3 regions of the Priestia sp. VA7 genome follow, and region 1 is predicted to be linked to each of the others. Evidence: riboswitches for the same ligand, from Rfam matches in the RefSeq annotation. Region 1 holds a riboswitch; each other region holds the start of a gene.

Region 1 (10,012 bases):
TGCTATGCGTCCGTTCAAAAAAGATGTCGGTATATTAATTGGAACAGGTCTGTATACGCTTTTAAATTATACGGGTCAAAAATACTTTGTATTTAATACAAAAAAAGAAGCAGTCGTCGTACACGATTAGCTTCTAGCAATTACGAAATGGAAATAGGTGTTAACAGATGAAGAAAGAAACAGCTATGAATAAAGAAAAAACATTGCTTATTATCGCTTTCCTTTTGCTGCTTGCATATGTATCTCCTATGTTTTTGCTCGGGGAAAATTCACATATACGCGTGCACGATAATTTAGACTCAAATATTACGTGGTATAAAGTTCTGCATCGAAGCGGAGAGCTGTTTGGCTCCAGTCATGCCGTATTACCTCAAATTATTAACGGATTGCCGAGGAATACATTTGGAACAGAATTTAGCGGTATTCAGTGGCTGTATGGTTTATTCCCGACCATGCTTGCGTACAGTCTCAGCCAAACGATCACGCGCGTATTTGCTTTAATTGGAATGTACTTATTATTAAAAAAGCATTTTATTAAAAGTGAGGATGCTTATGCGATTCGAGTGCTTGTATCACTTGCTTTTGCACTTACTCCTTTTTGGCCTTCAGGCATGCTGAGTACATTAGGACAGCCGCTGGCGCTGTGGGCGTTTTTAACCATTCGAAACCGCGAAGGAACGTGGAAGGAATGGCTTACTCTTTTATTGCTTCCGTTTTACGCAAGTTTTGTGCTAGGGTTTTTCTTCTTTTTAACGGCGATGGGAACGCTGTGGCTAAGAGATGCAGTTAAAAAACGAGTGTGGAATATTCCTTTTTTAAGCAGTATTGCAGCGATGACCGCTGTCTTTCTGCTCATTGAATACCGCCTTGTTGATTCTCTTTTATTTCCGGAGGCCCCGACGAGTCGAAATGAATTTTTAAGCTCTACTCTAAGTTTCGGACATTCCGTTCGCCTTGCTTTTAAGAACTATACGCTTGGGCATACACATGTAATGACACTTCATACCTTTGTCATTTTGCCGCTTTCTTTTATTGTACTGTGGATTGTTGCTCGCAATCAGAAAGAAAAGCTTGAAAAAACGTTTTTGCAGTTATTTATTTTTAATCTCCTACTGTCGATGTGGTATGCATTTTGGTTTTATAAAGGATGGGAGCCGCTAAAAGAAAAATATCAGCTTTTTAATACGTTTAACTTTGCTAGATTTCATTTTTTACGCCCTCTCATTATTTATTTGATGTTTGCAGTTGGCAGCTATGTTTTATGGAAACGGGGCCAGGCGTGGAAAAAGTTTGTGTGGGTGTGTTTGGTTTTACAGCTGCTTGTGTTATTTATAGCGAACCCTGAGCTTTATTATCGCTACAATCACGAGCCGTCAGTCAAAGAATTTTATGCTGTCCACCAATTCGATGAAATCAGCAGATATATAGGGAAACCTAAATCATCTTATCGGGTAGCAAGCATTGGGCTTCATCCATCCATTGCTCAGTATAACGGCTTTTATACGCTAGATACGTATAACAACTTCTATCCGTTAACGTATAAACATGAGTTTCGCAAAATCATTGCCAAAGAGCTTGATAAAAATAAAAAGTTAGAAAGTTACTATGATCATTGGGGCAACCGCTGCTATGTGTTTGTTAGCGAGCTAGGGAAAAAATATGATTACCGAAAAGACTCAACGAAAAAAATCCGTCATTTGCAGCTTAATATCAGCCAATTTAAAAAAATGGGCGGTCGCTATATCTTTTCAGCTGTGCCAATCGAAAATGCTGAAAGTGACGGTTTGCACTTTTTAAAAGCGTTTAACGATAAACAGTCCGCTTGGAAAGTGTATGTATATGAAGCAAAGTAAGGGGGCAATAGCATGAACAGACCTATTTTAACGATTGTTGTTCCATGTTACAACGAAGAAGAAGTATTCACAGAAACATCTTTTCAATTAACTACTGTAGTAAAAGAACTGATAAATGAACGTCTTGTATCAAGTGAAAGTACCATTTTATTTGTAGACGATGGAAGCAAAGACAGAACGTGGTCGCTTATTGAAAAAGAAAGCTGCAGCAATTTGTTTGTAAAAGGGTTAAAGCTAGCGCGGAATGTAGGACATCAAAATGCTTTGCTCGCAGGACTAGAAGCAGCCCATAAGCAATCCGACTGCGTCATTTCCATTGACGCAGATTTGCAAGATGATATCAGCGTTATTCGTACTTTTATAGAGAAATATTGGCTCGGGTATGAAGTCGTATATGGTGTTCGAGACAGCAGAGAAACCGATACATTTTTTAAACGAACCACGGCAGTAGGGTTTTACCGTGTTATGAATAAGCTAGGAATTCAGCTCGTTCAAAATCACGCCGATTTTCGTCTCATGAGCAAACGTGCTCTTGGTGAACTTATGAAATATAAAGAAGGCAACGTCTTTTTGCGAGGCCTTGTACCATTAGTAGGATTTCGCTCCACGGAAGTCACATATGACCGCAAAGAACGGATAGCGGGCGAATCAAAATATCCGTTAAAGAAAATGCTTGCTTTTGCATTTGATGGAATTACATCTTTTAGCGTAGCGCCAATACGCCTATTAACGCTGCTTGGAGGAGCTTCTTTTCTTTTTAGTATTGCGTTTGGTATTTACGCGCTGATTCAAAAATATTTAGATCATACGCAAATTGGCTGGACGTCTCTTATTTTATCAATTTGGCTTGTAGGCGGCCTGCAGCTGATGGGAATGGGTCTTGTCGGAGAATACATTGGCAAGATTTTTAACGAAGTGAAACAGCGTCCTAAATATGCGATTGAAAGAGATTTATATACAAAACACTCATTAGACACACAAAAAGATTTGCTTATGCATTAATAAGAAGCTTCTCCTAAATGGAGAGGCTTTTTTTGTTAAAGCGTTTATCATAATTTTTAAGTGAACAGGAAATGCTACTACTAAAATTTCTAAGGAGATCAAAATCTATGAAAAGACTATTTTATACAGTCAGCACTTTTTGTTTTGTGTGGCTTGCTTTTGCAGCCATTCATGTCAACGCTCTTTCGATTGAGAAGCTTCCGATGAAGAAATCATCTGAACAATGGTCGGTTGAACTGACAAAAGCGAGCATGACGGGAGATAATCAGCTAAAGTGGAAAAATAATGTCTATCATACATATGGATTAACCGTTGAAAACATTGGAAAAGACGTAGAGCGCGTGCAGGTCCAAGCTTTTCGGCACGAAGGAAAAAATAAGGCGAAATACAGCTTGTTTTCTCCTATTGAAAGGTCTAACTTAAGCAAAAGCGGTCAGCGCTTTCGCTATGCGAATTTTGCTGTTCCTGGAAAAGCGGCAGGTTTAGACATTATGATTAACTGGACGGACGAACGAGGCAATCATCAAGAACATTTTGAATTTAAATAAAAGTCTTCGCTTAGGCGAAGACTTTTTTTGCAGGAATTTATCCTCGCATGTGGAAAACGAACACGAAAGGAGAGATCTATAATGATTGCAAAAGCTACTGAAGAAGAATTACAGGAAATTCGGACGAAATCTGCTGATGCGCTGTTTGAAGGAACAATGAAGCAGTTTCATCCGTCAGCTGAACGCGTAAATGAACTAATTGGTAGTGCCTTTGAAAAAGGCTGTTATTATTTAGTTTTAAGACAAGAAAATAAACTCGCAGGCTGGGTTCTTATCGGCCCATCTACCGACTTCTTTTCAAAAGAAGAAATTGGCTTTATCTACGAATTATATGTTGTACCCGAATACCGCGGGCAAGGTTTGGCCAAGCCGTTAATGCAAAAAGCAATTGATGAATTGTCTATCAAAGGATACCGTGAAATCAGACTCAGCGTTCATGCTGGGAATTTTGCACAGCATGTGTATCGTGAACTTGGATTTGTAGATAAACAAATATCAATGAGCTTCCAAGTGGTGAAACGTCCGTACCGTTAGTGAATGTCAGCGAGTCCATAAAACATAAGATATTATACATGCGATGAGGTTCGGTAATGAAAGTAAAAGTAAATAAGTAGCCCAAACAGCGCCTTTATCTAGTACTTCAACGGCTCCTCCACCTGTATTGTCTGAGGAGGGGGGATCTTCAAGCGCGTTCATAATTAAAGCCGCCGCTGCTAAAATAACCCCTCCGATGCTTCCGGTTGTTTTGACAATTGCAATATGGAAAGTAGATGAAAAGGCAATGCTGAGAAGCAGCAGCAAGCTTCCCAAAAAAGCAGATAACATATATCGTTTCATGTGCTCACCATCCTTTATGAAAGCATACCATATTTTACTTCTTTTTTCTTTTTATTGAAAATCTATTGACGTAACCTATAAAACATATTAGAATGGTCAGAAATAATTTAAAAACGAAATATTCTTATCTAGAGAGGTGGAGGGACTGGCCCTTTGAAGCCTCAGCAACCACAATTATTGAATGGTGCTAATTCCAGCATAGCCTAGCTCTGACAGATAAGAAGAGGAAACTTTTTCTATGATGAAATCCTCTTCTTAGGAAGAAACATTTCGTATAGAAAAGGTGATGACATTGAATAATACACAAACGGCTTTATGCATTGACGATTATTTAGATCTATACTTATTAGCAAAAGAAATAAACGACGAAACGTGGCAGCAAGAAATTTTAGCCGTGCTAAAAACGCAGCAAAATCGTTCATTTGAAGAAAAACAATCCGCCCTAGTTCAAGAGATATGGGAAGATTTTAAACAGTTAAATGAAGATATTTCTTTTACGTATCGCTTAATTCAAGAAGAGCCAACTAACGAACAATTTCAGGCTAAATTAAGGCACTTGAGAGAACGGCGGATCACGCTGAGCCGTGAGTTATATTTAGCTAAAAAACAGTATGTTGAACACACGCAATAAAAAGATCCGCTTGAGAACCAAGCGGTTTTTTTACGTGAAAATGTTAGAATCGTTATATTTCGGGTAGTAAATAGATAAGACAAGCAAAGGAGGGATAACAGTGGCCCAAGGTGTATTATGTGAAGTGAATGAGTGCATGTATTGGAAATCCGGAAATAAATGCAGTGCAGAGTCCATTTACGTTGTGAGTCCTGAAAGTAGTCACCATGTTTCTGAAACGGAAGAACCTGGCTGTAAAACTTTTGAACCCGCGAGATAAATGCTAGTTTTTATAAAAAAGCATAAAATGAACGATGCGCTGACGGAGTTGAGTCGGCGTTTTTCTATTTTTTTAAAATACTATTACTTAGGTGCAATACTAAATACATATTAAAAAAGCAGTGTCTATGTCTAATTGTGCGTTTAAACAAAATGATAAGATAATTTTTTTGTTTTTCGACAAAAGAAAAGTGAGAGAAAGGTGATAGAATACAAATATACAGCCTAGCTGTCTTTTAGCACAAACTTATATGAAAGCGCTAACAAAAGGCTGTGTTCATCTCGTTTTGACAGATTGGAAAAAGGGGAGACGTTTATGCAGGGGAAAACTCAGGGGAAAGAATTGAAACGCGGGTTAGAAGAAAGACATGTGACGCTGATGTCCTTAGGAGCAGCCATAGGGGTAGGACTGTTTCTTGGATCTGCATCTGCTATTAAATTAGCAGGGCCAGGAATATTATTGGCGTACGGATTTAGCGGAATGATTATGTTTTTTATTATGAGAGCACTTGGAGAAATGGCGATTCAAAAACCTGTTGCAGGTTCATTCAGCAAGTACGCACGCGACTACTTAGGGCCGCTTGCTGGTTATTTAACAGGTTGGAACTACTGGTTTTTATGGGTTGTAACATGTATGGCTGAAATTACAGCCGTTGGTATTTATATGGGGTATTGGTATCCGGATGTACCAAACTGGATTTGGGCGTTATCGGCGCTTGTCATCATGACAACGGTTAACTTCTTAGCTGTTAAGGCATATGGTGAACTGGAATTTTGGTTTGCACTTATTAAAATTTTAGCGATTGTATTAATGATTGCCGTTGGATTATTAATGATTGTGTTTGGAATCGGCAACGGCGGCGTTGCGACTGGTATCAAAAACTTGTGGGACAACGGCGGACTGTTCCCGAACGGATTCAAAGGTATTTTGCTGTCGCTGCAAATGGTTATGTTTGCGTATTTAGGAATTGAAATGATCGGCGTTACCGCGGGAGAAGTGAAAAATCCGGAAAAATCTCTAGCAAGAGCGATTGATTCTGTCTTTTGGCGTATTCTTATTTTCTACGTCGGAGCGTTATTTGTCATTATGTCGATTTATCCGTGGCAAGAAATCGGTTCACAGGGAAGCCCGTTTGTATTAACATTTGAAAAAATCGGCATTCCAGCGGCGGCTGGTATCATTAACTTTGTTGTACTAACAGCAGCTCTTTCTTCTTGTAACAGCGGTATTTTTAGTACAGGCCGTATGCTGTTTAACTTAGCAGAACATGGAGAAGCACCAAAAGGATACGGTCAGCTTACAAAAGGCGGCGTACCGGGAAAAGCTGTTTTAGCATCAGCGGGTGCGCTATTAGTCGGAGTAGCGTTAAACTACATTGTGCCTGCCAAAGTATTTACGTGGGTAACGAGTATTGCAACATTCGGTGCGATTTGGACATGGGGAATTATTTTACTTTCTCAAATTAAATATCGCAAAACGTTAAAAACAGGTGAAGAGGCAAAACTGAAATATAAAATGCCTTTATTTCCGTTAACATCTTATGTGTCACTTGCGTTCCTAGCGCTAGTGGTGGTTTTGATGGCATATAATCCAGATACAAGAATTGCAGTTGTCATCGGACCATTATGGTTTATCGGTCTTATTATCGCGTACTACGCAAAAGGATTCCATAAACGAAGTCAAGGTTCAGCTGCAGCTGAGCAAAAGCTAGTAAAATAAAAGAAAAAACCTCTTTCTTGGAAAGAGGTCTTTTTTTATTAGTTTATGTGCAAATGATTAGTTTGTTTTAAGCGATCATTGGTACGTATGAATAATGTAGAAAATATTCTATTTATTCTGTACTATTTAGTTAGAGAATTCGTTAACCGTTAAGTGGTAATTGAAAGTGGATAAGTATATTAGTTTTAAGCTTTTTAACGCCGTACAGTGCATCGAAAAGTTGGGAGGAAATAGGCAGAAATGATAGAAAGATTTAGTGAAAAAGACATAAAGGATTTGCTAGTGCTATCTAAGTTGGAAAAATGGGATTATAGCGAAGCAGATTTACATACGATTTTTTCATCTGGAGACGTATTTGGGCATAGAAATGAGAAAGGTAACATTGTATCAAGCTTAGCAGTAGTTTTGTATAAAAATCAGTCAGCTTTTATAGGAATGGTAATTGTGAGAAGAGATTACCGAAAACAAGGGTTAGCCTGGCAGCTCATGAAGCACTGTTTGCAAACTCTTTGCCCTGAAGTGAATGCCTACTTAATTGCGACAAAAGAAGGTGAGCACTTATATAAAAAAGCAGGGTTTAAAACTGTGGACTATGTAAGTAAATATATAAGCAGTGAATACATACCCAGAGCATTTAAAGCTTCAGGTTTTTATACACGATCCTTAGCGAGAAGGGACTTCAAAGAGGTTGTAAATCTTGATGAAGAAGCATTTGGAGATAATAGAAAGTTATTTTTGAAAAGTAGGATTCAGCAAGCTGAAAAAGCAGTTGTCCTACAAAACGAACAAAATAAAATGACGGGTTATGGTTTAGCGGTTCGTACCCCGAGCAATATCGTGATTGGGCCGGTAGTTGCTCCAAACGCTGAAGCAGCAATGCTGATAATTGATGAACTAGCGAAGAATTACAAAGAAAAGCTGAGAATTGACCTGTCTTCTCATGAGGAAACGTTAAAAAAACTTGTGGAAAATCACGGATTTCAGCTTCAAAATGAGCCTCCTGTTATGGCGTATGGTGTCAATTCCCTACCTGCTAGGCAGGGGAATCTTTTTGCTATAGCAGCTCAGGCATTTGGATAAAAAGAAAGGAGAAGCTCCTTTCTTCGCGTCTACCGAATTCTATCAATTTTAAACCCATTATCAATTTGATGAAATCCGACTTTTGGATAGTAGTTCATAGCAGAAGGAGCGGAAAGTAAAATAAGCGCGGTTTCTTCACCGATTTCTGATTGAACGTGCTTGATGAGCTGTGTGCCGATTCCTTGCTTTTGATAGTCTTTTACGACAGCTAAATCTGATAAATAGCAGCAGTAGCTAAAATCTGTTAACGCTCTGGCTATGCCAATGAGTTCGCTGTCGCTCCAAGCGGTAACAGTAAGAGAAGCGTGATCAAGCATTCTTTGAATCCGATCAAGATCTTGTGCAGGACGTTTAATACCGGAATGTGCAAATACTTCAGCAGCTTGTTCCGCACGGATTAAGACGTTGGTTTTATAAGTGATAGTCATTGCGTCAGCTCCTTGATTTATAAGATATAGTTCAGTATATGAAGAAACTGAACTAAGAGTAAGTGTCAGAAACAGCGAATTTAATAGTATCAGTTAGAAAGGAAAGAACACTATGTTAGAGTTAATGCCTTTGCTTGATAAAAGAAAAGCAGATCCCTTATACATGCAGCTTTACACCTACATAAAAAAACAAATTCAAAAAGGTACCATTCCGCCTCATGAAAAACTGCCTTCTAAACGAAAGTTAGCTCTTCATTTAAGCATTAGCCAAAATACGGTTGAAGCAGCTTATATACAGTTAGAAGCAGAGGGCTATATTGAGATACTAGCCAGGAAAGGAGCATTTGTAAAAGAGATAAAAAATGAAGTCGTGCTTCAAGAACTGCCTCCTATCTCTGTATCTCTGCAACAAGAAGATCAAAAATCAACTGCCCTTGATTTTAGCCATGGAAAGATAGACGTAGAAAAATTTCCATATAATACGTGGAAAAAGCTAACGGTTCAAGCTATTTATCATGATGAAAGCCATCTTTTTTATAGCGGACATCCGCAGGGCGAACTGCTTCTTCGCCAAGAAATTGCAGCGTACCTTTACCACTCAAGGGGAGTGCGCTGCACAGCGGAGCAAATTGTAATAGGTGCAGGTACACAGTACCTCATGTGGCTGCTTTCTGTCATTCTGGGAAAAGAAAAGATAATTGGGTTCGAAAACCCAGGCTTTCACCGAACGAGGCACGTTTTTCAAGAACAAGGCATGTCGATCGTCCCTGTTTCTCTTGATAGTTCTGGCTTGAAAGTCAAGGAACTGAAAGAAAGCGAAGCGGATGCGGTGTACATTACGCCATCTCATCAATTTCCTATTGGTATGGTCATGCCGATAGCAAGAAGGCTTGAACTACTAGAGTGGGCGAAGGAAGCGAACGGCTATATTATAGAAGATGACTATGACGGAGAATTTCGCTATAAAGGAAAACCGATTCCGGCACTTCAAGGATTAGATCAAGACGATCGTGTTATTTATACGGGGACGTTTTCAAAATCATTGATGCCTTCTCTTCGAATAAGTTATGCCGTGCTGCCCCACCGGCTTCTTACAAGATATGTGAAGCACTGTGGACTTTTTAAACAGCCTGTTTCAAGACTTCATCAGCATACGCTTTTTCTGTTTATGAAAGAAGGACACTGGGAACGTCACTTGAATAAAATGAGAACAGCATACCGCAAAAAACAATCGCTGCTGCTAGATTGTTTGACTACTATTATGGGAGGAAGTGTAGATATTGTTGGAGAACATTCTGGCTTGCATATCCTTCTTAAGGTAAAAAACGGAATGAGTGAACAGAAACTAATTGAAGCAGCTGCCGAGCAAAAAGTAACGATTTATCCAACGTCTATTTATTATTATAGTGCCGATGAAAACAAGACGCCCTATGTATTGCTTGGATTTGCGGGATTGTCTGATGAAGAAATAAAAACAGGTGTAAACCTGCTGTTTAAAGCTTGGTTTGAACAGTAAGATTGAAAGATATGCTGGGGGAATTTCGATGAAAGTAAAGCGCAAATTATTTGGCTTATGGACAGGAGAGCTTATGTCAGCTTTACTGTTTGCTGCGCTGTGGTAGGGTACTTAAATGGGTTTTCTCATCTAGCTTTTT
Region 2 (10,012 bases), on a different contig from region 1:
TGCTGAGAGCTAAAACCAATGATACACCTTTTCTATTATGTTTTATCGATATTAATTCTTTAAAACTAGTAAATGATCAATACGGTCATAGAGAAGGCGACTGGGTTATTAAAACAATTGCAGAATCAATTAGTGGTTATATTAGCAAAGATGATACGCTCTTTCGGTACGGAGGCGATGAGTTTTTATTAATAGCTCCTGAACAAACGGAAGAATACGTACAAAAGCTGTGGCAAAATATTAATGAACAGCTAGAAAATAAAAAGAAAGAATTTAATAAGGCATATGCACTGTCTGCGAGTTACGGATTTATTATATGTGCGCCTTCAGACGACGCCAACCTAGATACATTAATTCAAAAAGCAGATGCTGCCATGTATAAGCAAAAACATACGCGCGTTTCTTCCGCCTTTAAGTAAATCATCGAAGTCCTTGCGCCATCGATTCGCTAAATAGAATGATCAAGGAATAAATCCGTGCATGAATTACGCCTGCACTTTCTTTCTTTGCAAAGAAAAACTATAATAGATGATGCAAGCATTTTACTGATATATGGAAAGGACGTACATATGTTTACAATTAAAGAATATACAGCTGAACAATTGCAGGATCCATTTGGTCTCCTTCTAGGTGAACGCTATGAATTTCATTTATACATTGAGGTAGAAGAAGATGATGAATTATATACGGGCAACGACCTAGCACTACGCTTAGTATATATTAAAGGCGAAGATAACACTTCTATTGCCCAAACTCATTTTTACGAAGTTTCAACAAATAAAGTATTAGACTTCGACCTTGAAGAAGAGGAAGAAGAAGCTGTAAAAGAGTTTTGCGGGAAGCACTTACCTTCAGAGGAAGGTACAAATAACGAGGAATAATTAAAAGAGACTGGGACAAACGTATTTTAGTTGAAGGAAAATCCGAACGATGAATCGAGATTCTTGGTGGAGAATCAAACTCGTTCGGATTTTTTCATTGGTAGAGTGAACATAGGTTTTATGTATGTAACTGCTTCTAGCTGTTGTGTAAAAAACGATCCCTACTAGCTCATTTATCTCATTTGTTCGTCTGTAGATTGAATTGATTGCGTTATGTCCAATCCTCATTTTTGATTTCGTTTTTCCATTAGCTTTTTAACTACTTCTTTTGGCTCCCAGCATGTAAACTGATAAGAAGGACGGGTTTCATAGCCTAGTCTTTTGCATCGATACTTCATTCCCTTATCCAATTTAATGCTTCGAAAATGTTCACATGTGGCACAGCAATGAAATGAACTCATGCCTTCCCTTCTCCCCTACTTTACTCTATTTTCTTAATCATACAAATAAAACAAATTTGTATAAAAAAAGCTGCCTATCGGCAGCTTTCATATGTAGCGTTGAATTATAATTTTACAACATTCTCCGCTTGAGGTCCACGTTGACCTTCAACGATTTCAAATTCAACTTTTTGGCCTTCTTCTAATGTTTTGAAGCCTTCAGATTGGATAGCTGAAAAATGAACGAATACGTCATTTTCGCCTGGTACTTCGATAAAACCGAAGCCCTTTTCACTGTTAAACCATTTTACTGTACCTGTAGTAGCCATGTAAAAAACCTCCAAAAAATGTAAAAATTTTAATATGTTACTCTATATTTACATTTATACCGTAAATAAAAAATTCACATATTATAAAAGAGACCTACGCGAAGTAGATCTCCTTTATAACAAGTGAATTTTCACTAAATCTAATTCGAGTGTATGGTCAAACTTAGTATTCATTACATTTATTAAATTTGGTTGCGTTTACATTATACTATACCTATATGTAGAATGCAAATATTGGGCCATTCTTAGCATATGGCTCAGCCGTTTTGCAAAATATTGATCTTCCTTACGTCAACATGTTATCAATATGGGCGTCGATAATTTCTTTTCGTTTATTTTGCAGGGTCTCAAATAATAACTTAGCTTCTTCTGAAGTTAGTGCAAACGTTGTTGTTTCTTCATGGTTTTCTTCTTTTGTATGAAGCACAAATATGCTTTGTTGAATTCCACTCATACATATTCCTCCTTTTTCGATAGTATAGGCTTTTTTATATTTTTCATGTATGCTTCACACGTTTTTAACAAATTATAAGAAAGGTTAAAACTTATAAGGAGTGATACTATCATGAAGAAATCGTTTTTGTTTGTTGTAGGCTGCATGACGACCCTTTCTTTATTCGGCTGCAGCACAGCAGATCAAGGTAAAGATGGCGTCATTGATGATGATACAGTCCGCAACGTCACATATGAAAATGGAAACAATAAAACGAAAATGAATGACGTAAACGATACGCAAGATGTACAGCGTAACGAAAAAGAACAATATAACCAGTCGGGCGGAATGAGAGTAGCCGATGTGGCTGCTGATCGTATCGTAGCGTTAAAAAACGTTAAAGATGCTAACGTAATCGTAACCGATCATACAGCTTACGTAGCAGCTGTATTAGACGATAACAAAGAAGGTAATCTCACAAAAGATATGGAGCATAAGATCGCACATGAAGTGAGAAAAGCTGACGGCAGTGTTCATCGAGTGTTTGTATCAACAAACCCTGACTTTGTAAACCGTATGAACGGATATGTAGACAAGCTTCAAACCGGCAAACCAGTCTCTGGACTGTTTGACGAGTTTTCAGAAGTTGTTCGCCGCGTATTCCCGAACTCACGCTAATATACATGAATGTCAAAAGAGCATTTTATAAAATGCTCTTTTCATTTTACCTATTGCATAAAATATTGCATAAAAAATGCGCTTGTAAATTTCTGAATATTTTTATTTTACTTTATTTTGAAAACGTTTTCATATCTATAATATAAAGGTTTAGGGGATTTTAGACTTAGGTAATTTACGGTTTTGTGGGTTGATAGTAAGGGAAAAGTTTGTTAGTTTTAGAAACCATAAGATGTTTGCATGGCGAGCAGTGCTCGTTTCGTGCATAAAAAATGCATAAAGGGGAGATTTGGTGGATATTGGTGTTTATATTTCACTGGGCATTTATTTTGTAGGAATGCTTGGAATAGGATGGTATGCCTACACAAAAACAACTCAAGACGTATCGGGTTACATGCTAGGCGGACGCGGACTAGGTCCGGCCGTTACTGCGCTTTCAGCTGGCGCTTCAGATATGAGTGGATGGATGTTAATGGGGCTTCCAGGATCCATGTATGTGACAGGTCTTTCAAGTTTATGGCTTGCAGTAGGTTTATCTATTGGTGCTTATTTAAATTATTTAATCCTCGCTCCGCGTCTTCGCACTTATACGGAAGTAGCGAATGACTCCATTACAATTCCAGACTTTTTTGAAAACCGCTTTGGCGACCATGCCAAGATTCTTCGAACAGTATCAGCGATTGTTATCTTTATTTTCTTCACTCTTTACACTTCAGCTGGTATGGTATCAGGCGGACGATTGTTCGAATCGGCATTTGGTGTGAATTATCAAATTGGCTTATTTGTAACAGCATCTGTTGTTATTGCCTACACCCTTTTCGGCGGATTTTTAGCCGTTAGTTTAACAGATTTTGTTCAAGGTGTTATTATGTTTCTTGCCTTAGTTTTAGTACCTATTGTAGCTTTCACCAATGTTGGAGGCGTTAACACAACAATAGATATTGTACAGGACATTAATCCAGCATATCTTGACATTTTTAAAGGTACGACCGTTTTAGGTATTATATCTTTCTTAGCCTGGGGACTTGGCTATTTCGGGCAGCCTCATATTATCGTTCGCTTTATGGCTATCTCCTCTGTTAAGGAGTTAAAACCCGCACGTCGTATTGGAATGAGCTGGATGATTATTTCTATTATTGGTGCTATGCTGACAGGACTTGTTGGGATTGCATATGTAGAAAAAACAGGTATGAAACTAGCAGATCCTGAAACTATTTTTATTAAATTTGCGGATATACTCTTCAATCCGTTAATTACTGGATTCTTATATGCAGCTTTACTAGCGGCAATTATGAGTACCATTTCTTCTCAGCTGCTTGTAACGGCAAGCTCTGTTACAGAAGACTTTTATAAAACATTTTTCCGACGCAAGGCCTCTGACAAAGAGCTTGTGACGGTTGGAAGAGCTGCGGTTTTAGGTGTTGCAATTATTGGCATTTTGCTTTCTTTAAAACCTAGTGATACGATTTTAGGGCTGGTTGGATATGCTTGGGCTGGATTTGGTTCAGCTTTTGGTCCTGCTATTTTACTAAGTCTTTACTGGAAGCGTATGACTCGATGGGGAGCACTTGCAGGGATGATTGTAGGTTCTGCTACAGTATTAATTTGGGTAAATACTCCATTGAAGGATGCCCTTTACGAAATGATTCCTGGGTTCTTTTTAAGCTTATTAGCTGTTATTATTGTAAGTTTACTAACAAAGAAACCGTCAAACGATGTTCAAAATCAATTCATTGAAATGAAAGAAATCTTAATAAAAGAATCGAAATAAACAAAAAGAAGCTGAAGAAAAGTATGTTAGTTGAAGGAAGATCCGAACGAATTTGATTCTTGATGAAGAATCAAATTCGTTCGGATTTTTTTATTGGTATGGTGAATGTAGGTTTCATGTATGTAGGTGCTTCTAGCGGTTGATTTAGTTATGTCTCAATCTTTTTTTGTTTTTAATCTCCTTTTCTTATCATATATATACTAAAGATCAATAAAGGAGGTTTTTGGTATGCAACATTCTTATTTCCCTTATGAACCTACACAGCAACTGCGCGTAGATACACAAAATAGAGAAATTAAAGTAATTGGGGAAGGAAGTGTTTCAGCAGTTCCCAATGAAATTTCCATGACGATTGGAACCCGCACGGAAAACCGAGACGTTCAAGAAGCCTTAAAAGAAAATTCAGCTGTTTCAAATACTTTGCTGCAAGAGATAAAAAAACTTGGAATCAATGACCAGCAAATTGAAACAGCTTCGTTTACCATAAACCCTAAATATGATTACAGTGATGGAAAATCGACTCTTACAGGATACGAAGTACAGCACTTATTTAGAGTAAGAGTACAAGATGTAAAACAAGCTGGCGATGTCTATAACGCTACTTTTTCAAGCGGAGCCAACGTAGCGCAAGATCTTCAATTCCACGTTACAAATGATGATAAATATGAACAAGAAGCGATAAGTAAAGCTTTGCTTAACGCTAAGGAAAAGGCCTTTACCATTGCCAACACGCTGCAGCTCCCTATTAACCAAATCCCCATTTTAATCGAAGAAGGCCCCGTCTATCAGTCATCTGGCTCCTCGCCTAAGTTATTAGCAGCCTCTCCCCCTATTCAAGCTCAGTCCTTGACTGTATCTGCTTCTGTAAAAGTTACGTACACGTATTAATACTTATGGTAAACTATAGATTATTATAATGAAGAAACTAATCTAAAGGAGCTCTTTGCACAATGACTTCTGAACATTTACTAGCAGCTTATCAAACCCTATGGTTGAACCGTTCGTTCGCTTCTAAACAAGCCACGACAAGTGAAGATCAGCTTCACGAAGCCATTATGAAGGATTTAAAAGATGAAATGACTCATCCACGCGTCCGGCAAACACCGTATGTAAAATATCATCTTGGCATAAAAAGAATTCTAAACAGCAGTCTTTCCTCTGATGAAAAAGTTGCGCTTACGTCCCTATACACAAACCTTTTAGATAGCTGTATATAACGGATATCAATCCAGTGTAAAGACGAACAAATGGGATAAAGGAGCTGAACGGCTTGTGACACCGCGGTTGATTTCCGTGCAAGACTTCGCTTTCCGCGGGCGGCCGATGAGCCTCCTCGTCGCTTGTGCTCCTGCGGGGTCTCACCCCTTCCGCTTTTCCCACAGGAGTCTTCGCCTTGCCCTCCAATCAACCGCTAGAAGCAACGAAATAGATGAAACCTACGTTCACCGTGACAACAAAAAACAAGAACTATTAATCAGTAATTTTGATTAATAGTTCTTGTTTAACTTTAACTAGAATACTTTTGTCCCAGTCTCTTTTCTTTATTTAATTAACGCCTTTTCTTCTAAGCTTTGAAAAACAGCGTTAAAGTCTTGCTTCAAATCCTCGAATTCCTCTAACCCTACTGAAAGGCGAAGAAGTGAATCAGTAATTCCTTTTTCTTCACGCACTTCTTTTGGGATACTCGCATGAGACATTGTTGCAGGATGCGTTAGAATGGATTCAACTGCACCTAGACTAACGCCAATTGAAGCCAATTTGACTCCTTGTAAAATATGTCGCGCTACTTTTTCATCCTGTACTTGGAAAGAAATCATAGCTCCATATCCATTTGCTTGTTCTGAAATCAGTTTGTGGTCTGGATGACTTTTTAAACCCGGGTAGTATACACGGCTCACTAGAGATTGTTCTTCAAGCCACTTTGCAAACTGCAGCGCTGTTTTTAACTGCTGATCTAAACGAACTTTTAATGTCTTAATTCCTCGAAGCAGTAAAAAACAATCCTGCGGTCCTAAGATAGCACCAAAAGCATTTTGTACAAACTTTACTTCTTCTGCTAGCTTTTCATCGCTTACCACAACTAGACCGCCAATGACGTCACTGTGACCGCTGATATATTTTGTAGCACTATGAATCACAATATTTACGCCAAGGTCAATCGGCTGCTGTAGATAAGGTGTTAAAAACGTGTTATCCACAATTGTAAGGAGGTTGCGCTCCTTCGCCAAACTTGCTACTGCTTTAATATCCGTTACCTGTAAAAATGGATTTGAAGGGCTTTCGATATAAATAGCCTTCGTATCTTTTGTGATAGCTTCTTCTACTTTCTCAACCTTCGTTGTATCAACAAAAGTTGTTTTGATACCAAACTTTGAAAATAACCGTGTTAATACACGATATGTCCCGCCGTACGTATCATGTGAAACTAAAATTTCATCCCCTGATTCAAAAATAGATAACACCGATGAGATAGCAGCCATACCTGATGAAAAAGCAAAACCAGCGTATCCATTTTCTAGCTGAGCAATGGTGTTTTCTAAAGCCTCACGAGTTGGATTTCCTGAACGAGAATAGTCATAGCGGCCGTTGTTCGTCTCATCTTCTTGGTTAAATGTAGATACCTGATAAATAGGTACGTTAACCGCTCCAAAATGACCGTCAATTCCTGTATTTGCATGAATTAAGTTCGTACCAAATCTATATTTATTATTGTTGGTATGCATCAAATGCCTCCTTCAAATCTTTAATTAAATCATCTGCGTGCTCAATTCCAACTGATAATCGCAGTAAACAGTTTGTTACTCCGACACGATTTCGAATTTCTTCCGGAATATCAGCATGTGTTTGACGAGCTGGGAATGTCATTAAACTTTCCACGCCCCCTAAGCTTTCTGCAAATGTAATAACTTTGACATTTTCTAAAAGTACTGAAACGATGTCAGGGTGTGAGACAGCAAAAGAAATCATGCCTCCAAATCCAGTTGCTTGTTTCTTCATGATTTCATAGCCTGGATGTGTTTCAAGACCAGGGTAATACACTTTTTCCACGAGATCATGAGCAGTAAGCCAATTTGCAATTTTCAGTGCATTTTCATTATGCTTTTCCATACGAAGCGCTAGCGTTTTAACACCGCGTAATAACAGCCAGCTATCCTGTGGACCTAAGATTGCCCCAGCTGCATTTTGATAAAAACGAATTTTCTCTCCTAAGCTACTACATCGAGCCACTACAAGACCAGCAACTACATCATTATGACCCCCAATGTATTTGCTTGCACTATGTATCACAATATCTGCTCCAAGCTCTAAAGGACGCTGATAATAAGGGGACATGAAGGTATTGTCAACGATAGTAAGCAAATCATGCTGTTTAGCTAACGCAATTGCTTCTGGCAAATCAGTCACGTGCATCATTGGATTCGTAGGTGTTTCAATAAATAAAGCTTTCGTATTGGGACGAAGCGCATCTTTTACTTGTTCGAGATGGGCTGTGTTGACGTACGAAACAGTAATTCCTTGCTCTGAAAAAATTTCATTTAGTACTCGGTACGTTCCTCCGTATAAATCCTCTGATACAATTAAATGATCTCCGTTTTTAAATAGTGCTAAAACTGCCATTACACCCGCCATTCCTGAAGCGAATGCTACTCCTACTTCTCCCTTTTCCAAAGCAGCAATTGCTTCTTCCAATGCTGTACGAGTAGGATTTGCCGTACGTGCATAGTCAAATCCTGTACTTTGCCCTAAAGCAGGATGAGCAAATGTTGATGCTTGGTAAATGGGTGTTGTAATAGAACCTGTTGAAGGGTCACGGCCTACTCCTGAACGAACTAATAAAGTTTCAATTTCCATCTATTTCTCTCCTTAACTCAAAATAAAAAACACTCTTCACAGATGGAAGAGTGTTCGTTTATACACGATTTCTCTCATCTGTTAGAACAATACTGATGTTCCACAGGAATTAGCACCGTTCAAATGAATGTTTCATTTGATGGTTGCCGGGCATCGCAGGGCCAGTCCCTCCGCCACTCTGGATAAGAGTTCTATATAATTGTTGGTGATTAACGTTTGTTGTTAATAACTTTAATAGAGATTTTCTGTATTGTCAACATAATTTTCTAAAAAATTTAAATCGTCTCATTTGTTTATTCAATATACTTGTCCTGATAAGCACATAAAAAAAGAGACGAAAGCGAGGTCTCTTTTTCTAAGGCAAGTGTACAGATTTTACGTGAGCTAACTTCCAATACATACTTTCTCCATTTGCCGTAATTAGTTCAACAATATTATTAGAAACTTCTTTAAGTACGCCAATTTTTTCTGATTGATCCCCTAAATCTAATACGACCAGTTGATTTTCATATTTTTTAAGCTGCTCTTCAAAGTTTCTGACAAAAGGTGCAGAGGCAGGTCTTACTGGGAGCTCTTTGTCACTTAAAGAATAAGGGGTTAACTCATTACTGTAAGGGGTAAGCCATTTCAAATGATGCAGAGAAACAAAGACATTTTTATACACTGGAGAATAAAACACAAGATAATCATTCAGCACGCTTGTAATATAGCCATGCAATGATTTTCCTCCTGTTACATAAATTTCAATAAATTTCCCTTTTGCCTGCTGTAAAATATTACGATAAGAAATCCGCTGACTTTCTTCTATTAAGTTCTCTTCTATTTCACGTAAAACCGTATAGTCTTCTTCTGATACTTCCCGCAAACGATGCATGTGTAAAAGAGGAATATACAAATAATCATGTCCATTATACAAAATCATGACATCTAATCCTAGGTCAACAAGTCTGCCAACAAACTTAGTATTTCCTGAAATATCTACTTCTACAATTTTATTAATATAGCGATTGATACTCATTCTCCTCCCCCTTTCCTATATGACAGAAAAGGTGCTTTATAAGCACCTTTTTTGTTCTTATTCATTATGCTTTCCAGCGATAATTTTTTGTTTGGATGACTTGCTCTCTTGACGCTGATGAGTGTGAATCTGTGCGGCGGCTTTTTCTTGACGAATATGAACCTGTGCGGCGGCTTCTTCCTGTACGACCTTCTGGAGTGCCTTCTGCTGATCCTCCGTCTTCAGTATTTGTATTTTCCTCTTTCTGCTCATCATCTTGATTATTATTTTGTTTAAAAGATCCCTTTGCTCCTACACAAATGGTTTTAACATGTCTTGGTTGTAAGCGTAATACTTGATTGTCCTGAACAAGGGTAAAAGTACCATTCCGGCTTTGCACCAATACACCTTCTACAGCCTCTGGACCGCCGCCATTGATTGATACCCATTTGTGTGATAGATGAGTAAATAAATTATTAAAGGTTTTTGATTTCATATAAGTTGGTTCCTGATTTGTAGCAAATTGATTATTCATTTGATTGTTATTATTGTTATTATTGTTATTATCATTTTGATATTCACTTATACTTTTCACATGTTCAACATTGATATAGACAACACCATCATCTTCCGACAGTAACACAAGGTAAGCAGACTCTGACGAACCTAATACGTCAAGTAGCTGACCTGC
Region 3 (10,012 bases), 880 kb from region 1:
CACTCCATTTCAGGAACACTGTGCCGGTGAGCATCGAACCAATTCTCTAATCGTGGAACTCTTTCCTTGATTTCAACATGCTTATGTATTTGCAAATCACAATAATAATTAGCTAGTTCTAATAAATGTGAAGAGACTATATGGTAATTACAAGCTTTTCGCAAGGACTGCTGACAAGTCTGGACAAGTCCGGCTAAGTATCCTCCGTCGTCTTTATCCGCTCGAAAACGATAGTAATCCCCAAGAGGTGCATGAGGAGTCAACGCATCTGGCATCGATTCATGTAAGGCGGCAAAATCTTTAGGGTCTAGCGAATTGCTGCGGTCACATAAGTTATCTAAGTAATCGCTGATTGTTTGGTAGGCAACAATAAATTTCACGCATTCAATCATGTTTTCTTTCGCTAAAATCGATAGGATACCGCCTCCTTCACAATGAAAAGTTTTTGTATCGATACTTGCCAATGCTTGAGTACGCAATTCTTTATTAGGAATCTCTTTTGCTCGTTCGCGCCAATGATTAAGCTCATGATGAACGACAGGAAACACTTCTCGATAAATTTTTCTCATTAATGAAATAGGATGAGACGGAATCTTCATTTATTTTCACCTCAATTTCTTACCGCATTTATTAAATGTGAAGATCGACAAAACTTTTCGCATATGTAAAAACGTATTCTCTTTCAGGCTCATTAAAGATTTCGTGATACAGCTGAGACCATTCTTTGTAGATTTTTTCACTTAGCTCTATTTCATCAAACCACTGCCTAACAATCAGCTTTTCAATAATTTTATCTTCTCCTGCCTGCATCACAAGAAGCGGGACATCAGGCAAACGATCGATATCTTTAAAAGCTAAGTTGACAGCTTGGATCAATTCCCGGTACCATCTTACAGAAACTTTTGTAACATACAGTGAGTCATTTTCATCTTCATCTCGAACTTCTTGGTTTCTTGTTGCTTTTTCAACAGTGAGACCTAAATCGAAAAGTTTGTTCGGCATGACTTTATTTAACCCTTTAGATAGCATATCTAAATAAGCCGGTACTTGCTCTTTTAATCCTAGACAAGGAGAGGAAAGAATCGCACCCCATATAGGAAGGTTTTTTGTCTGGAGCGTACGAATAACCGCCAGTCCTCCCATACTGTGGCCTAACAGGAAAATAGGCAAATCATATTTTTGCGCTTCACGTACCCATTCTTCCACTTCATACACATATTCATCAAAGGATAGGATATGTCCTCTTCTTCTTGTTGTTAAGCCTTGGCCAGGAAGGTCTCCCATAATTACGTGCATTCCAACCGAACGCCACATCTCAATCAGCCAGCGATAGCGTCCGTGATGCTCCGCTGCTCCATGGACCATGACAATAACGCCTTTTGGATTTACTGCTTCCCATTTATGCATTTGAGTTACTCCTTCTTCCTTTTTTTGTTTACCTGCTTAAAAAACCTTTGTACACTTACATTAGAAGATTTACTACTTTTTTTCAACTAATAAAGGGAGATGATTTGATGATTTATCCGTATAAAGAAAAAATGCCTACCATTGCACCCAGCTGCTTCATCGCAGACTATGTCACGATTACTGGAGATGTCACCATTGGTGAAGAAAGCAGCATTTGGTTTAACACTGTTATTAGAGGAGATGTTTCACCTACGATTATTGGTAAACGAGTAAATATACAAGATCAATCAACACTCCATCAAAGCCCAGATGCTCCTTTGCTTATTGAGGATGATGTAACAGTAGGACATCAAGTTATTTTACATAGCTCCATCATCCGCAAACGCGCGCTCATTGGCATGGGTTCTATTATTTTAGACGGGGCGGAAATTGGTGAAGGTGCTTTTATCGGTGCTGGAAGCTTAGTGCCTCCCGGTAAAAAAATACCCCCTAATACTCTCACACTCGGCCGACCTGCTAAAGTGATCCGCACTCTGACAGAAGAGGATTTAAAAGATATGCAGCGCATTCGTACAGAATATGTAGAAAAAGGGCAGTATTATAAATCTATTAAGAAATCTGATTCTTCATTATAAAGGAAACGTTCCCTCAGAAAGCCATACTGAGGGAATTTTTTTATTATCTCCACAAACTCTCCAATCATGCTCTATTCTCTCCACAATTGTAAAGAAATTTCCATATTAATTTACATCGCTTTAGTACTGCCTACACAATTAAAGATTAAACTGAGTAATAAAGACGTATTTATTGAAAAGGGAGCGACTCTATGAAAGCCAAGTTAATTCAGTATGTATATGATGCCGAATGTCGATTATTCAAAAGCGTAAACCAACATTTTGATCGAAAGCACTTAAATAGATTTTTACGTTTACTAACTCACGCTGGCGGAGCCACGTTTACCATTGTGATAGCGTGCTTGCTGCTATTTCTGCATCCTTCATCTGTCGCTTACGCTTGTGCGTTTTCTCTAGCCGTTAGTCATATTCCTGTCGCCATTGCTAAAAAACTATATCCGAGAAAACGACCTTATATTCAATTAAAATATACAAAAGTATTAGAAAATCCATTAAAAGATCATTCATTTCCATCTGGGCATACAACAGCTATTTTTTCGTTGGTTACCCCTCTTATGATTGTTTATCCAGCCTTCACTACCGTTCTTTTGCCTCTTGCAGTAACGGTAGGAATTTCAAGAATTTATCTCGGTCTGCACTATCCGACGGATGTCATGGTAGGCCTGATACTGGGCATCTTTTCAGGTGCTGTGTCACTGAACATATTTTTAACTTAATTGATAGGAGGAGTACTAATGAGAATTGCTTTATTTACGGATACATTTGCTCCAGAAGTTAACGGAGCTGCTAAAACACTTTATCAGTTTACCCAGTATGTCAAATCAAAGCAAATTCCCATCCAGGTATTTGCTCCTGAATTTGCTCATGATCAGTCATTTTCAACGTATGTTCACCGTTCGCCCAGCATGCCGTTTTTCCTTTATCCAAACAGCCGCTTTTCATTGCCAAACGTTCTAAAAATTAAAAAGCAGCTGCAGGAATTCAATCCTTCTATTATTCATTTGGCCACTCCTTTTACAATGGGGCTTTGCGGCTCCTATTACGGGAAAAGATTAGGTGTTCCTCTTGTCGGCTCTTATCATACCAATTTTGATGATTATTTATCTCACTATGAACTTGAAAAAATGCGTGTACCACTGCAAAAATATATGAAATGGTTTTATAAACCTGTACAAAAAATATTCGCTCCCTCTGAAGTGACCAAACAGCAGCTAGAAGAACAAGGGTTTCACAACGTATCTATTTGGTCGCGAGGAGTAAATCATAAATTATTTCATCCCCACTATGACCGCTTCGATATTCGTATTAAATATAATATTAAAAAGCCCTACATTTTAACATATGTAGGAAGATTAGCTAAAGAAAAGAACGCTGATTTTTTAATAAAAATTGCACGATCTCTACCTGATCATATCCGCCATCAAATTCACTGGGTTATTGTGGGAGACGGCCCTTTAAAAGAACAAATGCAACAGCAAGCATCTGAGCATATGACATTTACAGGCTTCCTTGAAGGTAAGCAACTTGCTCATATCTATTCATCATCTGATTTGTTTGTTTTTCCTTCAGAAACAGAAACCTTCGGAAATGTTGTACTGGAGTCTCTTGCTTCTGGAACTCCTGTAGTGGCAGCAAATGCAGGAGGAGTTAAACAGATGGTTCAGCACGGGCGAAACGGCTACCTTTGCAAACCTCACTCCTTAGAAGAATTCAGTTCGGCTATTACAGGTTTACTCGATGATTTGCACCAGCGGCTTCACTTTGGCCATGCAGCGAGACACTATGCTCTTACTCAATCATGGGACGCCATTTTTCAGCATTTGCTTTCAGAATATGAAGGCGTCGTAGAAAAATCTGCTGCAGGTATTCAATGGGCATAAAAAAATCTCCGTTTTCACGGAGATTTTTTTATTATTTAGCTAAAGCTTGAGTTTTTAATGCTTCCGCTTTGTCTGTGAACTCCCAAGGAAGCTCCACATCCGTACGACCAAAGTGGCCGTAAGCTGCTGTTTGCTTATAAATTGGGCGACGTAAATCAAGCATTTTAATGATGCCTGCTGGACGTAGGTCAAAGTTTTTGCGTACTACGTCTACTAGTACTTCTTCAGAAACTTTTCCTGTACCGAATGTATCAATTGAAATAGATACTGGTTGTGCAACACCAATCGCATATGCTAGTTGTACTTCACATTTATCAGCAAGATCAGCTGCTACAATGTTTTTCGCAACATAACGAGCTGCATAAGCTGCTGAACGGTCTACTTTTGTTGCGTCCTTACCAGAGAATGCACCGCCGCCATGACGAGCATATCCGCCGTAAGTATCAACGATAATTTTACGACCAGTTAAACCAGCATCTCCTTGAGGACCGCCGATTACGAAACGGCCTGTTGGGTTAATGAAATACTTTGTATTTTCATCAATTAACTCGTTTGGAACAACTGGATTAATAACATATTCTTTTAAGTTACGTTGAATTTGCTCTAACGTTACTTCTGGATGATGCTGAGTTGAAATAACAATTGTATCGATGCGAACAGGTTTGTTGTTTTCATCATATTCAACTGTTACTTGTGTTTTACCATCCGGGCGAAGGTAAGGAAGAATTTCTTCTTTACGTACTTCTGTTAGACGGCGAGCAAGTTTATGAGCTAATGAAATTGGAAGAGGCATTAATTCTTTTGTTTCGTTACATGCATAACCAAACATTAAGCCTTGGTCTCCAGCTCCGATTGCTTCGATTTCTTCATCTGACATTTGACCTTCACGTGCTTCTAACGCTTGGTCTACACCAGCAGCGATATCAGCTGACTGCTCGTCGATAGATGTTAATACTGCACAAGTTTCAGCATCAAATCCGTATTTTGCACGAGTATAGCCAATTCCTTTAATTGTTTCGCGAACTGTTTTAGGAATATCCACGTAAGTAGAAGTTGTAATTTCACCACTTACTAAAACTAAACCAGTTGTTACGCTTGTTTCACAAGCAACACGAGCATTTGGATCCTTTGCTAGGATAGCATCAAGAATTGAGTCAGAAATTTGGTCACAAATTTTATCGGGATGTCCCTCTGTAACAGATTCTGACGTGAACAGACGACGTTGTGTTGACATCAGTTTTCCTCCTTATAAATACGATACATTGTGATACGGTACTCATTCCCTTATTTTCATTACACGCTAAAAAATATAAAAAAACCTTTCCTTGTATCGAGGAAAGGTATCAAATTCTACATAAGCCTTTCACTCTTATCGATCAAGGTTGTGCCCTTGCATCAGGTTAGCACCTTATCGTCTACACAAAAAAATGACGATGGTTGCTGGGTTTCATAGGGCCTGTCCCTCCACCAGCTCGGGATAAGAGAGTATCCGTTCAAGGACATATAATACATGAAAAAGCGCTTCACTGTCAACAACATTCAAATGGAAATCATCTCTTTATGTTTGAATCTGTTTTAATGTAACATACTCAAATTCCGAAATAGTACACCTTATTAAGAATCATCACTAAGTTTAGTTAATAAGACAGATCAAAATGAGGCTTTCACTTAAAATAGCTTCACTTTTTTCTCTCCTAGCACATATACAGGTGTCCAAAATAGGTATAATGTACATTTTTTTATAATACACAAACATTTTTAGTTAAATAGTATAGAATAATTAAATAAATGTGTTATACTAATTATAAATTTCAAACATTAATGAATAAATAATAGCTAAAAAAGGAAGGTAGTGCACATGAGTACTGTTGATATGTCTATCGAATTAAATGGTTTGCTTCAATTAAAAACAACAAAACACCAATTATCTGTTCCACAACTTGTTGAAAAAATTCTAGCTCGACGCGAAGGAACGTTGACTTCTACAGGTGCTGTGTCAGTCGAAACCGGAAAATATACAGGTCGCTCTCCTTTAGATAAATTTATTGTAAGCGATGCTGTGTCTTCAAAAACGGTTGAATGGGGACCTGTCAATCAGCCAATTTCTGCTCAGCGATTCGATGCGCTATACAAAAAAGTCTTAAACCACTTAAAGAAGCAGGATGAACTTTTTGTTTTTAATGGATATGCTGGAGCTGATAAAAAGTATCAGTTACCAATTCAAGTAGTTAATGAATTTGCATGGCACAACCTATTCGCTCAGCAGTTATTCATTCGCCCTTCAGCCGAACAAAAAACAAATGATGATGTGAAGCCGTTTACAATTGTAGCAGCTCCAACGTTCAAAGCTGATCCTGAAACAGACGGGACGAATTCTGAAACCTTCATTATTCTTTCGTTAGAGCGACGCATTGTGCTAATTGGAGGAACTGAATACGCTGGTGAAATGAAAAAATCTATTTTCTCAGTGATGAACTTCTTGCTTCCTCAAAACAATATTCTATCCATGCACTGTTCTGCCAACGTAGGAGAAGAAGGTGACGTTGCATTATTCTTTGGTTTATCTGGAACGGGTAAAACAACGCTTTCTGCTGATGCAAACCGTCGTTTAATCGGAGATGATGAGCACGGTTGGTCAAGCTCTGGTGTATTTAATATTGAAGGAGGATGCTACGCGAAGTGCATTCAGCTTTCCGAAGAAAAAGAACCGCAAATTTTCAATGCAATTCGCTTCGGCGCCGTACTGGAAAATGTAGTGTTAAATCAAAATACGAAAGTAGCAGATTACAATGATAATAGTTTAACAGAGAATACTCGTGCCGCTTATTCAATTGACTCTATTGATAATACGGTATTGCCAAGCGTTGCTGGGCACCCTACAGCTATTGTCTTTTTAACTGCTGATGCTTTCGGCGTCTTGCCTCCAATCAGCAAGCTTACAAAAGAACAAGCGATGTACCATTTTCTGAGCGGATACACTAGTAAGTTAGCTGGAACAGAGCGCGGCGTAACATCGCCACAGGCTACTTTCTCTACATGCTTTGGTGAGCCTTTCTTACCTCTTGCTCCAACAACTTATGCAGAAATGCTAGGAAAGAAAATCGATGAACATAATGTAAATGTCTACCTTGTAAATACTGGATGGACCGGTGGTGAATACGGCATCGGCGAACGAATGAAGTTAAGTTACACTCGAGCTATGGTTCAAGCAGCCCTTGAAGGAGAACTAGCTAATACCGAAACAGTAACAGACGCTATTTTTGGTTTATCGATTCCAACTCATGTTCCGGGAGTTCCTGATGAAGTGCTTCAGCCTTCTAAAGCCTGGAACGATGCAACAGCTTATAATCAAAAAGCAACTGAGCTTGCTGCTAAATTCAAAGCTAATTTCAAGCGTTTTAATGATGTGGCATCTGATATTTCAACATTAGGCGGACCTAGGGTCTAATAAAAAACCGATCGTCTTAGAGACGATCGGTTTTTTAGTTAGTCGAATGTAATTTTGTCAGTTCATATGTGACAATGGTTTTTTCCTGCTCCATTTCTACCTTACGCACAACAGCAGTTCCAATACATTCTCCAGTTTTCGTTTTGTGAATGTTTAATGGAATATCTAACGGATACAAGCGATATCCTTTTTTCTCAATTTGAAAAATGTTATCCGTTACACGTTTTTCATTGCCTTTTGTTACAATCATTGTATTTAATTCTAGCGGCATCCCCATTTTTTCTCACTCCTCACTGTTATTCTACTTGTTTTCTCTATCGTAGCATATCTTTTATTGCGCTTTCATCCACTTCGTTAACTTCTTCACCGTTTCTCGGTTTTCTTTTGGTGGAAAAGCATGTGGAAAGTTTTCGAAGTACCAGCTGGTAACTTTTTTATTGGACTTCTTTAATTTAGATTCGAGCTGATAGGAATGATCAATCGATACGTTTTTATCTTCTAAACCATGAATAAGCAAGACCGGCGGCTTGACGAGATGAGCACGATGCAAAGGTGTCCTCCATTCATATCTTTCAGGATATTTAGAAGGAGTTCCTCCAATCACTCGCTTCATCATTCTTCTTAAATCTTCTCTTTCTTCATATGTCAGCACCATATCCGTGACGCCTCCCCATAACACAAGAGAGCGGCTGTCGTTTTTTTCAATGGCTGTGAGTAAAGCCATCACTCCCCCTCTTGAAAACCCAAAAATATGAATGCGGTCACGGTGGACGTTAGGGAGCTGTTTCAATAAATCGTAAGCAGCAAAAGCATCGTAACGATCATCTCCTGCAAAATCTTCGTTTCCTTCGCCTCCTTGATTTCCCCTATAGAACGGAGCCATCACAATAAAACCTTGAGAAGCAAATTGAATGAGTCGAGCAGGACGAACCGTTCCTACGTTCTTAATACCTCCTCTTAAGTATAAAAAGCCGTCATACATTCCTTTTTCTTTTGGCTCTGCGAGCATTCCTTTAATCTTAAGCCCTTGACATGCATATGTAATCACCCACAGCGCCACGCGAGGGTTTGATGATGGGAAACGCTGTTTATGAAGAATTGTTCCATCTTTCATTTTTTTCCTCCATTCTTTATATGACTGGTATATTTTTTCCCGCCACGGTGGACTTTCAATCATTGGCTAATACTTCTTTGATTTTCCACATAGTTATGTAGGCACTCACCTTCTTCTACTTTCTTACATACATTATCATAAAATATTTTATTCTTTTAAGGAGGTTTGCTTTATGAAACCAATCAAATGGCTCTTTTCTTTGCTTGCTATTATGATTTTACTCATCCCAATAATTAGCTGCGGCAAAACAACATCTGTACAGACGGTTCGTGTCGGCGAAGTAACTCGCTCTATCTTTTATGCTCCCCAGTACGTTGCTATTTCAAAAGGCTTTTTTGAAGAAGAAGGACTAAAGGTAGATTTAAAAACAACGTGGGGCGGAGATAAGACAATGACGTCACTTTTATCTGACGGCATCGACGTCGCCTTAGTCGGCTCGGAAACTTCAATCTACGTATATGCACAGGGGTCTAGTGATCCCGTCATCAACTTTGCACAACTAACCCAAACCGACGGAACATTTCTAGTATCGCGTAAAAAGGTCGATCAATTCTCATGGGATCAGCTTAAAGGCAAAACGTTTCTTGGTCAACGTAAAGGCGGCATGCCGCAAATGGTAGGGGAATATGTGTTGAAACAGCATAATATTGATCCTAAAAAAGATGTAAAACTCGTTCAAAACATTGATTTTGCTAATGTTGCGAATGCTTTTGCTTCTGGTACTGGAGATTATGTTCAATTATTTGAGCCAACGGCTAGTATTTTAGAGCAACAAGGAAAAGGACATATCGTTGCTTCCTTCGGAAAAGAATCAGGAACAGTTCCTTATACAACATTTATGGCCAAAGAAAGCTATTTAAAAGATAACCCTGAAGCAGCGGCTAAATTTACTCGAGCTATTTACAAAGCACAAAAATGGGTGAATACACATAGCACAGATGAAATTGCCGAAGTGGTTGCACCGTATTTCGAAGATACTCCTAAAGAAACGCTGAAAACTGTTATTGACCGCTATAAATCTCAAAAATCCTTTGCAACTAACCCTTTATTAGATCAAAAAGAGTGGGATCATTTACAAAAAATCATGGACGAATCTGGAGAACTTCCAAGACACATCAATCACAACAAGCTAGTCAACACAAAATTCGCAAAAGATGCAATGAGTGAGTAATATGACAAAACTTCACATTCAAGATGTTCAGCATATGTATCTTACGACAAAGTCTGCTACCACTGCACTTGAACATATTAATTTGTCTATTGAAGAAGGAGAATTTGTTTCCTTTCTCGGCCCAAGCGGATGTGGAAAAACGACGCTTCTATCGATTATTGCAGGCTTGATTGAACCAACGTCCGGCTTTGTCACAATAGACGGTGAAAATATCGGAACATCAGTCCCAAACATCGGTTATATGCTTCAACAAGATTATTTGTTTCCGTGGAAAACCATTAAAGAAAATATTTTACTTGGGCTTGAAATTCGCGGACAGCTAACAGATAAAACAGAGAGTAAAGCACTGTTACTCCT

Evidence for each region. A riboswitch is a leader RNA that binds a small molecule or an ion and turns the genes downstream of it on or off. The one in region 1 is predicted to bind S-adenosylmethionine.
Region 2: linked by a shared signal. The riboswitch ahead of AC0C45_RS10570 (trans-sulfuration enzyme family protein) and the one ahead of AC0C45_RS04800 (hypothetical protein) in region 1 are both predicted to bind S-adenosylmethionine.
Region 3: linked by a shared signal. The riboswitch ahead of metK (methionine adenosyltransferase) and the one ahead of AC0C45_RS04800 (hypothetical protein) in region 1 are both predicted to bind S-adenosylmethionine.

The regions. Positions count from the first base shown of each region.
Region 1 is NZ_JBVQPN010000001.1:917,694-927,705, forward strand. Features, by position in the region: gene AC0C45_RS04770 (GtrA family protein) at 1-130, shown strand, start outside; gene AC0C45_RS04775 (DUF6044 family protein) at 168-1,853, shown strand; gene AC0C45_RS04780 (glycosyltransferase family 2 protein) at 1,866-2,855, shown strand; gene AC0C45_RS04785 (hypothetical protein) at 2,963-3,403, shown strand; gene AC0C45_RS04790 (GNAT family N-acetyltransferase) at 3,485-3,937, shown strand; gene AC0C45_RS04795 (hypothetical protein) at 3,944-4,240, opposite strand; SAM riboswitch class I at 4,362-4,463, shown strand; gene AC0C45_RS04800 (hypothetical protein) at 4,527-4,871, shown strand; gene AC0C45_RS04805 (DUF1540 domain-containing protein) at 4,972-5,130, shown strand; gene alaP (alanine permease AlaP) at 5,446-6,849, shown strand; gene AC0C45_RS04815 (GNAT family N-acetyltransferase) at 7,090-7,929, shown strand; gene AC0C45_RS04820 (GNAT family N-acetyltransferase) at 7,959-8,357, opposite strand; gene pdxR (MocR-like pyridoxine biosynthesis transcription factor PdxR) at 8,470-9,873, shown strand.
Region 2 is NZ_JBVQPN010000002.1:795,001-805,012, reverse strand. Features, by position in the region: gene AC0C45_RS10625 (sensor domain-containing diguanylate cyclase) at 1-419, shown strand, start outside; gene AC0C45_RS10620 (DUF6509 family protein) at 570-881, shown strand; gene AC0C45_RS10615 (hypothetical protein) at 1,106-1,282, opposite strand; gene AC0C45_RS10610 (cold-shock protein) at 1,387-1,590, opposite strand; gene AC0C45_RS10605 (hypothetical protein) at 1,877-2,044, opposite strand; gene AC0C45_RS10600 (YhcN/YlaJ family sporulation lipoprotein) at 2,156-2,701, shown strand; gene putP (sodium/proline symporter PutP) at 2,994-4,472, shown strand; gene AC0C45_RS10590 (SIMPL domain-containing protein) at 4,701-5,360, shown strand; gene AC0C45_RS10585 (hypothetical protein) at 5,423-5,689, shown strand; gene AC0C45_RS10580 (hypothetical protein) at 5,590-5,880, opposite strand; gene AC0C45_RS10575 (trans-sulfuration enzyme family protein) at 6,014-7,195, opposite strand; gene AC0C45_RS10570 (trans-sulfuration enzyme family protein) at 7,179-8,324, opposite strand; SAM riboswitch class I at 8,396-8,513, opposite strand; gene AC0C45_RS10565 (hypothetical protein) at 8,680-9,342, opposite strand; gene AC0C45_RS10560 (spore coat protein) at 9,407-10,012, opposite strand, start outside.
Region 3 is NZ_JBVQPN010000001.1:36,063-46,074, reverse strand. Features, by position in the region: gene AC0C45_RS00330 (tetraprenyl-beta-curcumene synthase family protein) at 1-599, opposite strand, end outside; gene AC0C45_RS00325 (alpha/beta fold hydrolase) at 631-1,407, opposite strand; gene AC0C45_RS00320 (gamma carbonic anhydrase) at 1,515-2,042, shown strand; gene AC0C45_RS00315 (phosphatase PAP2 family protein) at 2,234-2,758, shown strand; gene AC0C45_RS00310 (glycosyltransferase family 4 protein) at 2,777-3,922, shown strand; gene metK (methionine adenosyltransferase) at 3,954-5,156, opposite strand; SAM riboswitch class I at 5,289-5,406, opposite strand; gene pckA (phosphoenolpyruvate carboxykinase (ATP)) at 5,781-7,370, shown strand; gene AC0C45_RS00295 (DUF2584 domain-containing protein) at 7,405-7,647, opposite strand; gene AC0C45_RS00290 (alpha/beta hydrolase family protein) at 7,702-8,484, opposite strand; gene AC0C45_RS00285 (ABC transporter substrate-binding protein) at 8,657-9,655, shown strand; gene AC0C45_RS00280 (ABC transporter ATP-binding protein) at 9,657-10,012, shown strand, end outside.